Regions from separate parts of the Streptomyces sp. NPDC101237 genome, predicted to be linked through region 2. Evidence: riboswitches for the same ligand, from Rfam matches in the RefSeq annotation. Region 2 holds a riboswitch; the other holds the start of a gene.
What was found. A riboswitch is a leader RNA that binds a small molecule or an ion and turns the genes downstream of it on or off. The one in region 2 is predicted to bind cobalamin.
Positions count from the first base shown of each region.

Region 1: another riboswitch for cobalamin. It lies ahead of ACIRQ9_RS33830 (cobalamin biosynthesis protein); the one in region 2 lies ahead of ACIRQ9_RS13975 (CbtB-domain containing protein).

Region 1 is NZ_JBIWNY010000030.1:41,712-46,882, reverse strand. Features, by position in the region: gene ACIRQ9_RS33850 (alpha/beta hydrolase family protein) at 142-1,269, opposite strand; gene ACIRQ9_RS33845 (class II aldolase/adducin family protein) at 1,325-2,050, opposite strand; gene ACIRQ9_RS33840 (anion permease) at 2,342-3,589, shown strand; gene ACIRQ9_RS33835 (hypothetical protein) at 3,609-3,836, shown strand; cobalamin riboswitch at 3,981-4,125, shown strand; gene ACIRQ9_RS33830 (cobalamin biosynthesis protein) at 4,224-5,171, shown strand, end outside; gene ACIRQ9_RS33825 (cobyric acid synthase) at 5,171-5,171, shown strand, end outside.
Region 2 is NZ_JBIWNY010000007.1:206,812-211,982, reverse strand. Features, by position in the region: gene ACIRQ9_RS13985 (hypothetical protein) at 54-263, opposite strand; gene ACIRQ9_RS13980 (CbtA family protein) at 458-1,210, opposite strand; gene ACIRQ9_RS13975 (CbtB-domain containing protein) at 1,232-1,453, opposite strand; cobalamin riboswitch at 1,492-1,630, opposite strand; gene ACIRQ9_RS13970 (enoyl-CoA hydratase/isomerase family protein) at 1,699-2,757, opposite strand; gene ACIRQ9_RS13965 (GNAT family N-acetyltransferase) at 2,972-3,676, shown strand; gene ACIRQ9_RS13960 (thioesterase family protein) at 3,792-4,598, shown strand; gene ACIRQ9_RS13955 (hypothetical protein) at 4,599-5,171, opposite strand, start outside.

The DNA of each region.
Region 1 (5,171 bases), on a different contig from region 2:
AATCAGGGCCTCCGCCTCATGCCGGGAGGAGGCGGGAAGCGGTCCGGGCGCCCGCCGGACACGCCGCGCATCAGATCCCAGCTCGCGGGAGCGGAGATGTGCCGGCATCGCGGGGGCGCCGACGTCACCGGAGAGGCGCCATCACATGAGAGGCGTGAGGAACCGGCGCAGCCGCTCCTCGTACCGCTCGGGGTCGGGGTTCCACATGGCTCCGTGCGGCGCGTCCGGCACGGCGTGCAGGGCGATGAGGTCGGGGTGGCGGGCGGCCAGCCGGCGGGAGTACACCCAGGGGGCCACCGTGTCGTCCGGGCCGTGGACGATCAGGGTGGGCACGACCGGCTGGCCCGCGTCGACGAGGTCGCCGCCGTGGTCGGCGTGCAGGCCCGCGCGGCCCTGGGCGGCGCGCACCGCGAGCGGCAGCAGCGCGTCGGGGGTGTGCCGGGCCCGGGCCAGGGCCCGCAGGGTGACCTCCCAGTTGAGCACCGGCGAGTCCAGGACGAGACCGGAGATCCGCTCGCGCAGGGACGAGTGGGCGGCGGCGCGCAGCGCCATGGTGGCGCCGGTGGACCAGCCGTACAGGACGACACGGCGGGCGCCGTAGCGGACGGCGTAGCGGATCGCCGCGTCCAGGTCGCGCCACTCGCTCTCGCCCAGGTGGCTGAGGCCGTCGGGAGGACGCGGGGCGCCGAGGTCGCCGCGGTAGGCGAGGGCGAGGACCGGCAGGCGGCGGTCGTGCAGGAACCGCATGACGTTCATCGCGAGCTCGCGGGTGGTGCCGAGGCCGTGCACCGCGATCACCCAGGTGTCCCGGTAGCCGGGCACGAACCAGGCGGGCAGCGCGCCGAGTTCGCCGGGGACGTCGATGTCCGCGTGGTCCAGCCCCAGGGCCGCGCCCGGGTTGCCGATGTGGACGTTGGGGGTGAGCCAGACCTTGTCGCCGGCTTCGAGGCTGCCGTGGGTCACCTGCTCCAGCCGCCGTACGACGGTGTCCGGGGTGGTCGCGGCGGACTCCAGGACGGCGCCGACGACCGCGTGGGTGCCGTCGCCGGCCAGGCCGTAGGTGCCGGGGCGCAGCGAGGCGAGGTCCCGGGTGAGGGTGACGCGGCCGGCTCCGGTGCCGTGCACGGTGAGCCGGGGCTCGGTGGGCAGGGGCCGGCCGGGCGCGGCCTTGAGAGCGGCGTCGCTGGCGAACCGCCCCGCGGCCACCCCGGCCGCGCCGGCGGCCAGGACGGCGCCGACGGCGGCCGCGGTGACTTTGACTGGGCGCACCTGTCCAGTGTCGGGGCGGACCGGGACGACGGCCAGCGGAAGGTGCCGCTCGGGTTCAGTCCGGCTGCCGGCCGTACCCGCGCAGGCGCTCGGCCGCCTCGGCCAGCTGGTCCGGCGAGAGCAGGGCGGGGGTCAGGCCGGGCACCGAGGAGGCCGTCAGCCAGACGCGGCACATCCACTCCAGCTGGGCCGTGCGGTCGAGGGCCTGGGCCAGGGTGGCGCCGTAGGTGATCGTGCCGTGGTTCTGGAGGAGGCAGCCGGAGCGTCCCCGCAGGGCGCGGAGCATGCTCTCGGCGAGTGCGTCGGTGCCGTAGGTCGCGTACGGGGCGACCCGGACGGGTCCGCCGAGCGCGGCGGCCATGTAGTGGATCGGCGGGAGTTCCGGGACGAGCGTGGAGACGGCCGTCGCGGCCACCGCGTGGGTGTGCACGATCGCGCCCGCGTCGGTGGTGCCGTAGACCGCGAGGTGCATCGGCAGTTCGCTGGTCGGGACGAGGATGCCGAGGACCTGGCGCCCGGCGAGGTCGACGCCCGTCACGTCGTCGGGGGTGAGGCGGTCGTACGGCACGCCCGACGGTGTCACGAGGACGGTGTCGCCGACCCGGACCGAGACGTTGCCTGAGGTGCCGACGACCAGTCCGTCGGCCACCGTGCGGCGGGCGGTGGCGACGAGTTCGCCCCAGGCCGCCGCCTCCTGGGCGCGCACCTCGCGCCGGGGCGGCCCGGACCCGTCCGGTGCGCCGCCGTGTCCGTCCCGCCCGTCCCGCCGCTGCTCAGCCATGACCCGATCCTGTCAGGCCGCGCTCCCGTCACGCGGGGGCGGCCGGACGGCCGGGTGAGCAGAATCTCCTCGCCGGTGCGGCGAGGAGGCCGAAGGCGTCCGCCGCGGGCCGCCGGGCCAAGGGGCGACAGGCCCGGCGGACCCGCCGGCGGCCGACGGCCGCATCCCTTCCCGCGAGCGGGACCCCGGATGTCGATTTCGGTCACCATGGTGACCGACTCAGTTCATCTTCCGTTCACCCAGGTTGCCTACGGTCCAACAGCCGATGACCTCTAAAGATTGTTCGGGTAAATGGAAAACTTCTCGCTGATCCTCGCGATTGTGGTGGTGACCGCACTTGCGTTTGATTTCACGAACGGTTTCCACGACACCGCCAACGCGATGGCCACGACCATCTCGACCGGTGCGCTCAAGCCCAAGATCGCGGTGACCATGTCCGCCGCGCTCAATCTGGTGGGCGCCTTCCTCTCCGTGGAGGTCGCCAACACGATCTCCAAGGGCCTCGTCGACGAGAACGGCATCCGGCCCGAGGTCATCTTCGCCGCCCTCGTGGGCGCGATCCTCTGGAACCTGGTGACCTGGCTGGTGGGCCTGCCCTCCAGTTCCTCGCACGCCCTGATGGGCGGCCTGGTCGGCGCCACCGTCGCCTCCGCCGGCTTCGGCGCGGTCCACGGGGACGTCCTGGTCACCAAGGTACTGCTGCCCGCGGTCGCCGCCCCCGTCGTCGCGGGTCTGGCGGCGCTGCTCGCCACCCGGCTGTCCTACCGGATCGGCAAGGACGCCGACGACAACGCCACCCGCAAGGGCTTCCGGGCCGGCCAGATAGCCTCCGCCGGCCTGGTCTCCCTCGCGCACGGCACCAACGACGCGCAGAAGACGATGGGCATCATCACCCTCGCGCTGATCGCGGGCGGCTCCATCGCCCCCGGCTCGAACCCTCCCACCTGGGTCATCCTCTCCGCCGGCCTGGCGATCGCGCTCGGCACCTACATCGGCGGCTGGCGGATCATCCGCACCATGGGCAAGGGCCTGACCGACCTCCGGCCGCAGCAGGGCTTCGCCGCCCAGACCAGCGCGGCCACCGCCATCCTGGCCTCCTCCCACCTCGGCTTCTCGCTCTCCACCACGCACGTCGTCTCCGGCTCCGTGATGGGCGCGGGCCTGGGCCGCAAGGGCGGCACGGTCCGCTGGTCCACCGCCACCCGGATGATGGTCGCCTGGGTGCTCACCCTCCCCGCGGCCGCCGTCGTCGGCGCGCTCGCCGAGTCCGTGACGGACCTCGGCGACTGGGGCACCGCGGCGGTCGCCGTCTTCCTCGCCGCCTCCAGCGCCGCCATCTGGAAGCTCTCCCGCCGCCAGGTGGTGGACAGCGCGAACGTCAACGAGACCGACCCCGCGGAGCCGGCCGGCGTGGTCACCGCGGCGATGGCCGCCGTCACCCCGCCGCCCGCGGGCCCGGTCACCGAGAACCTGACGGCCACCATCCCCTCCCCCGCCGCCCCCGCCGCCCCCGCCGCCGACCCGGCCGCGACCGTCTGACACCCGAGGAAGAACCGACATGAACATCGACTGGGCAGCCATCGGCTCCGTCTTCGGCGTCAGCCTCGTGGTCACCGTGGGCATGGTGGCCCTCTTCACCCTCGGCATCAAAGGCCTCTCCGCCCGCGAACGCGCCGTCGCCCAGGGCAACTCCGCGGCGGTGGCCGTGACCGCCGCCTACCTGTGCTTCGCGGCCTGCGCGGTCGCCGTGGCCTACGGCATCCACCTGATCGTCGCCAAGCCCTGACCCGGGCGGGCCGATCGCCCGCACCACCGAAGGCTCCCTCCCGGTCCGCGGGAGGGAGCCTTCGGCGTGCCCCGAGAAGCCCGGGCCGAACCGCCGGTGTGGGCCTTCCCACACACTCCCCTCGCAGGTCAACGGCAAGTTGACGGGTCTTCCGGGGGCGTGGTGGACTTCCGGAGCCAAGTACGGCGGCATGAGAGGAAGCCGGTGCGAATCCGGCGCGGTCCCGCCACTGTCACCGGGGTAGCAGTCCCCGCGAGCCAGGAACTCTCACCGCCGTTCTCGTCGAACCAGGGCGTGGACACCCTGAGTGAGGACAATTCGCCATGCGTGGCTGCCGAACGAGGTTGAGTATCCGGCCACTTCCCGCCTCCGCGGCGGGCTGAGCCGATGGGTGCCGAGCGCGTCTTCGCGTACGGCGCCGCCGCCGGCCTTCTCGGCGACCTGTTGCTCGGCGATCCGCGCCGCGGCCATCCGGTCGCCGCGTTCGGACGCGCGGCCGGAGCCGTCGAGCGGACGCTGTGGCGGGACCATCGCGGCTGGGGCGCGCTGCACACCGCGCTGTGCGCGGGCGGTGCCGTGACGCTGGGCGCGCTGGCCCAGCGGGTCGTACGGCCGTCGACGGCGGCGTCCGTCGTGCTCACCGCGACCGCCACCTGGGCCGTCGTCGGCGGCACGTCGCTCGCCCGTGAGGCGGGTGTGATCGGGCGCGCGCTGCGGGCCGGGGACGTCGAGGCGGCCCGGGCCCGGCTGCCGCACCTGTGCGGACGCGATCCGCAGACCCTGGACGCCGACGGGATCGCCCGCGCCGTCGTGGAGTCCGTGGCCGAGAACACCAGCGACGCCGTCGTGGGCGCGCTGGTGTGGGGAGCCGTCGCCGGAGTGCCGGGGCTGCTCGGCTTCCGGGCCGTCAACACCCTGGACGCCATGGTGGGCCACCGGTCGGCCCGGTACCGGCGGTACGGGTGGGCCTCCGCGCGGCTGGACGACGTGGCGGGCTGGCCGGGAGCCAGGCTCACCGCCGTCCTGGCCGCCGTCGCCGGAACCGACCCGCGAGGGGCCCTGCGGGCCTGGCGGTCCGACGCCGCGAAGCATCCGAGCCCCAACGCCGGTCCGGTGGAGGCGTCGTTCGCGGGCGCCCTCGGGGTACGGCTCGGCGGGACGCTGTCGTACGGAGGTCGGGTCGAGCACCGGCCGGTGCTGAACGGGGAGGGACGGACCGTGGAAGTCGCCGACATCCAGCGGGCGGTGCGGTTGTCGCGCCGGGTGGGATGGCTGGCGCTCGGGGTGAGCGCGGCCGGGGCCCTGCTGCGCGGACGGCTGTCGGGAAGGGCGTCA
Region 2 (5,171 bases):
GCGCGAGTGCGGCACCGGCACTCCCGCGAAGACACGGCGGATTCACGGCCGGTTCACACCCGTCGCGGGGTACCCGGGGGCCGATGGCGGCGGAGCAGGTCCGCGATCGCGCAGCGCAGGCACTCGGCGTCCGGCGGGTGGCGGTCCGCGGCGCCGCCGACCACGTTCTCCGGTTCGCTCAGGAGCTGTTCGGTCCGCTTCACCTGCTGGGCGAGCACCCGGACCCGGGCGCTCCGGCCGCCGATCCGGCGGCGGCCGGCCACCAGTTGTTCGTCCTCGCGGACGGTGAGCGCGACGGCCTGGTGGCCGCCGAGGGTGATGCGACGTGGCAGGGGTGTCGTGCCACTCGGATCCGCCGCTCCTCGCCTCGGGTCGTCCGCGCCGGGTCCGCCGGTGCCCGGAGAACGCGAGAGGGCCCCCGGTGGGTTCCGAAGGGCCCTCGCGTGGCGTGAATCGTTCAGTTCGCGGCGGGAACCGTACGTCCGGCCGGAGCCGTCGCGGGCTTGGGGTTGAGCTGCCGGTGCGCCAACTCGCCGAAGACCAGGCCGAATCCGCCCCACAGCACCAGCTGGACGGCCAGCGCGGAGAGCCGGAACCGCCACAGCAGGGTGGCCGGGAAGTCGGCCGGCACCTCGTTGACGACGGGCAGGAACTGGTAGGCCAGGGCGACGACGACGGCGAACGCGGCCACCGCGGTGACGGTCGCCCACCAGGTGCCGAGGCTCGGCCGCAGCCGCTTGCCGAGGAGGGTGGCGGCGACCGCGAGCAGCACGCTGAGCACCATCATCAGGAAGTACAGCGTGGTCCGCTTGCCGATGGTGTCCGGATCGCCCACCGACGGCGGGTTGGCCGGGTACTTGAGGAAGGGCACCACGTAGACGGCGAGCAGCGCGCAGCCGGACAGCAGCAGCGCCGTCGCCCGCGGCGAGAAGCGGCCGACGCGGCCCAGGGCGAAGCAGAAGGCGAGCGCGGCGATGCCGCCGAAGGCGACCCCGTAGACCAGCACGCCGGTGGCCAGGCCCGCCGTGGACTGGAGCGAGCGGGAGACGACCTCCATCTCGTGCTCGTGCGCGTGGGCGTCCTCGAAGCCGATGGCCTTGTCGACGTTCGGCTCACCGAGGAGATAGGCGACGACGAGGGCGAGCACGCCGGCGGCGAGGCCGGCGAGCATGCCCCGCACCAGGAGGTTTCTTACGGTTGCGGAGTTCATGAGCGGACGGCGTCCCTCGCGTCAGTGGCAGGGGAAGCCGAGGAGGTGACGGGCGTCGTGCACCCATTCGTGGACGTCGGTGCCGCTGAACACGGAGGTGGCGCCCTGCTCGGCGCCGACGAAGTAGAGCAGGACGAGCATGAGGATGCCGAAGAAGACCGCCCAGGGAGCTATCGCGCTCAGCGGCAGCTTGGCGGGAACTACGGGGGTGGTGGCTGTCGGCTGCGCGACGGTCTGCGCCATGGCAGAACCTCCTCTGGGAGTTCGCGTCCCATCTCGGTGGTGCACTGGACGACGGCTACGGGTCTGACTCGCGAGTTCCCGGGGGGGGTGCTCGCACACAGTGGCGCGACCGTGCCGGACTTGCACCGGCTTCCGTTCTGTCGTCGTCGATTCCGGACAGACGGTACCGCGTGTCAGGGGCACGGCCAAGACCGCCCCATCAGGCGTGATCTTCCTCTCCCGCCCGGTGACCTGCCGCCGCCGGATCAGCGGTGCGGGTGTCCGGCCCCGTCGGCCAGCCCGAGTTCGCGGTCGCCGAGCGGGGCGAAGAAGCGGTCGACGTCGGCGTCGGTGACCTCGGCGAGGGTGGCCGGGGACCAGTGCGGGTCGCGGTCCTTGTCGACGACCTGGGCGCGGATGCCCTCCACCAGGTCGGCGGTGGACAGGGCGGCGCAGGAGACGCGGTACTCCTGGTCGAGGACCCGCTCCAGGCTGCCGAGACGCCGGGCCCCGCGGAGCGCGGCCAGGGTGACCTTGAGCGCGGTGGGCGACCTGGTGAGCAGGGTCTGCCCGGCCTCCTTGGCGGCCGGGTCGGGGTGGGCGAGCAGTCGGTCCACGATCTCCTCGACCGTGCCGGCGGCGTAACAGGCGTCGATCCACCCGCGGTGAGCGGCCAGTTCGCCGTCCGGCGCGGGCCGCACATGCCCGGTGAGCGCGTCCTGTACGGGCTGTTCGGCGAGGTCGGCGGTCAACTGCCCGATGCGGTCGGAGGGGACGCAGTGGTCGGCGAGTCCGCACAGCAGGGCGTCGGCGGCGCCGATCTGGGCGCCGGTCAGCGCGAGGTGGGTGCCGAGTTCTCCCGGGGCGAGGGCGAGCAGATGCGTCCCGCCGACGTCGGGCACGAACCCGATCCCGGTCTCCGGCATGGCGATCCGGGAGCGTTCGGTGGCGATCCGGACACTGCCGTGCGCCGAGACACCGACCCCGCCGCCCATCACGATCCCGTCCATCACCGCGACGTACGGCTTCGGATACCGGGCGATCCGCGCGTTGAGACGGTACTCGTCCCGCCAGAACGCGGCCGCCGCACTGCCGTCCCCGTCCCGCGCGTCGTCGTGCACGGCCCGGATGTCACCGCCCGCGCACAGCCCCCGCTCCCCCGCACCGCTGATCACCACCGCCGCGACCGCCGGATCCCGCTCCCAGGCGGCGAGCGCCTCGTCCATGGCGAGCACCATCGCGTGGGTGAGCGCGTTCAGGGCCTGGGGCCGGTTCAGCGTGATGTGGGCCGTCCGGCCCTCGGTGCGGAACAGGACGTCGCTCATCCGTGGACCTCCGTACGGCCGCGGGTCGCGTTGACGCGCATGATCTGGTCGGTTCCTTCCGCGATCCGGTGGGCCCGCGCTCCGCGGACGATCTTCCCGCTACCGTACGCGCCCGTGCCCCGGGCGCCGCCGCGGCCCCGCGCGGGCTCCTCGGCGCACGCTGGTTACGATCATGGCGGCACCGACAGCGGCACGGCGAACGGGGAGTTGCACGATGACAGCCGAGGAGAGCGCCGTACTCGACGACCCGGTGGGCGCCTCCCTGCTCGGTCACCACGCCCGGCTGGGGCGGCGGGCCGGCCGGGCCGCGAGCTATGTGCCGGACGTGGCGACCTTCTCGTCGGTGTCCGCCGACCCCGGTCCCGAGGACTGGGCCGACCTGGCCCGGCTGCTCGGTCCCGGCGCGTTCGCCGACATGTTCAACTGCCCGGCGCCGCCGCCCGCGGACTGGGAGCCGGTGTTCGTCCTCGAAGGGCGGCAGCTGGTCTGGCCCCGCGGCCGCCGGCCCGCGCCCGCTCCCCGGGCGGACGGCACCGACCTGGTCGAACTCGGTGCGGCCGACGTCCCCGAGATGCTCGCGCTCGTCGCGCGGACCGCACCGGGACCGTTCCGGCCGCGCACCCGCGAACTCGGCACCTACCTCGGCATCCGCGACCGGGGCACGCTGGTCGCCATGGCCGGCGAGCGGCTCAGGCCGCCGGGATGGACCGAGATCAGCGCGGTCTGCACCGCCCCCGAGGCACGCGGACGGGGTCACGCCGGCCGCTTGGTGGGCGCGCTGGCCGCGCGCGTGCTGGCCCGGGACGAACGTCCCTTCCTGCACGCGGCGGAGTCGAACACCGGCGCGATCGCGCTGTACGAACGGCTCGGGTTCGAGAGCCGCGCGCACGTGACCTTCCGCGGCTTCCGCACCCCGTGACCCCGTCCGCGCACCGCGCCTCGGCACACTGGGTGCCGTGTGCACCTTCTCACCCGGCGCGACGGCACGGATGCCGGCGGCGTCCCGGGTGTCCAGATGAGAGGAGAGACGTCCGTTGGCCATCCCCGGCGCGACCCAGGGCAGTTACTTCGAGGCCGTCGACGACCACCGCTACAAGCCGACGCCGCGCGCGGGCGGCGCCTGGGCCCCGGACGAGCAGCACTTCAGTCCGCTGTCGGGGCTCGTGGTGCACGCCCTCGACCGGTACCGGGCCGCGCGCCCGGACAACGGCCTGCTGCTGTCGCGGATCAGCTACGACATCCTCGGCCGGCTTCCCCTGGACGAGTGCGAGATCGAGGTGGAGACCGTCCGTCCCGGACGCACCATCGAACTCCTCGAAGCGGTCGTGCGGATCTCCGGCCGCGCGGTCCTGCGGGCCCGCGCCTGGTACCTGGCCGAGCTGGACACCGCCGCGGTGGCCGGCGGCCCCGACGACCGTCTCGTCCCGCCCGACTCCCTCGCCCCGTGGCCGGCGGGCGAACTGTGGCCCGGTGGCTACATCGGCTCGGTGGAGATCCGCCCGGTCGCACCGCGCCGTCCGGGCCGTACGGCCGCCTGGATCTCCACGCCCGTGGACCTGGTCGCCGGTGTCCGGGTCAGCCCGCTCGCCTCGTTCCTCACCCTGGTCGACACCGCCAACGGCATCGCCGTACGGCGGTCGCCCACCGAGTGGATGTTCCCGAACGTCGATCTGACCGTCCACCTGCACCGCCAGCCCCGGGGTGTCTGGACGGGGCTGGACACGAAGGTCAGCTTCGGTCCCACCGGACAGGGCCTCACCAGCACGGTCCTGCACGACATGGACGGCCCGGTCGGGCACGCCTCGCAGATCCTCACGGTCCGGCCGCTGCCGGCCGCCTAGTCAGCGGGGCGCGGCCCTCAGCTCCGCGCCCTTGACGGACAGCCGGCCGCCGCGCTGCACGACCTGGGTGACGGTCGCCGAGACGAGGGTGATCGTGCGGGTTTGGCCCGCGGGACGCGCGAGCCAGCGCGGGACGGCGTCCGGTGTGACGGCGAGGGCGCGGTGCGCAGGGAGCGGGCCGCCACCGACGCCCGTGACCCGGCCGGACAGCTTGCGGACGTAGAGGGTGACCTCGCCGGTGGCGCCCTGGCCCTTGAGCGTGGCGGTGGTCGCGGGCCGGGCCCGCAGCCGCAGCGCCGCGCGGCCCCGGCCGGCGGTGAGGTCGAGGTCGACGGCGTCCAGCGACCGCACGGTGAGCTTCACGGCCCGGACGGTGCCCGTCGCGGTGCGCACGGTGGCCGTCCCCCGGAACCTGGCGCCGCGCAGCACGAGCCGGTCCGCCCGCAGCACCAGGGAGCCCCTGTCGGCGGCGGACGGGCCGGGCCGCGGCGCGCCGGTCGCCGCCTGCCGGCCGCTCGCCGCCGGGTGCGGGACGAGGGACAGGGACAGGCAGGCCACGGCCGCCGCGCAGGC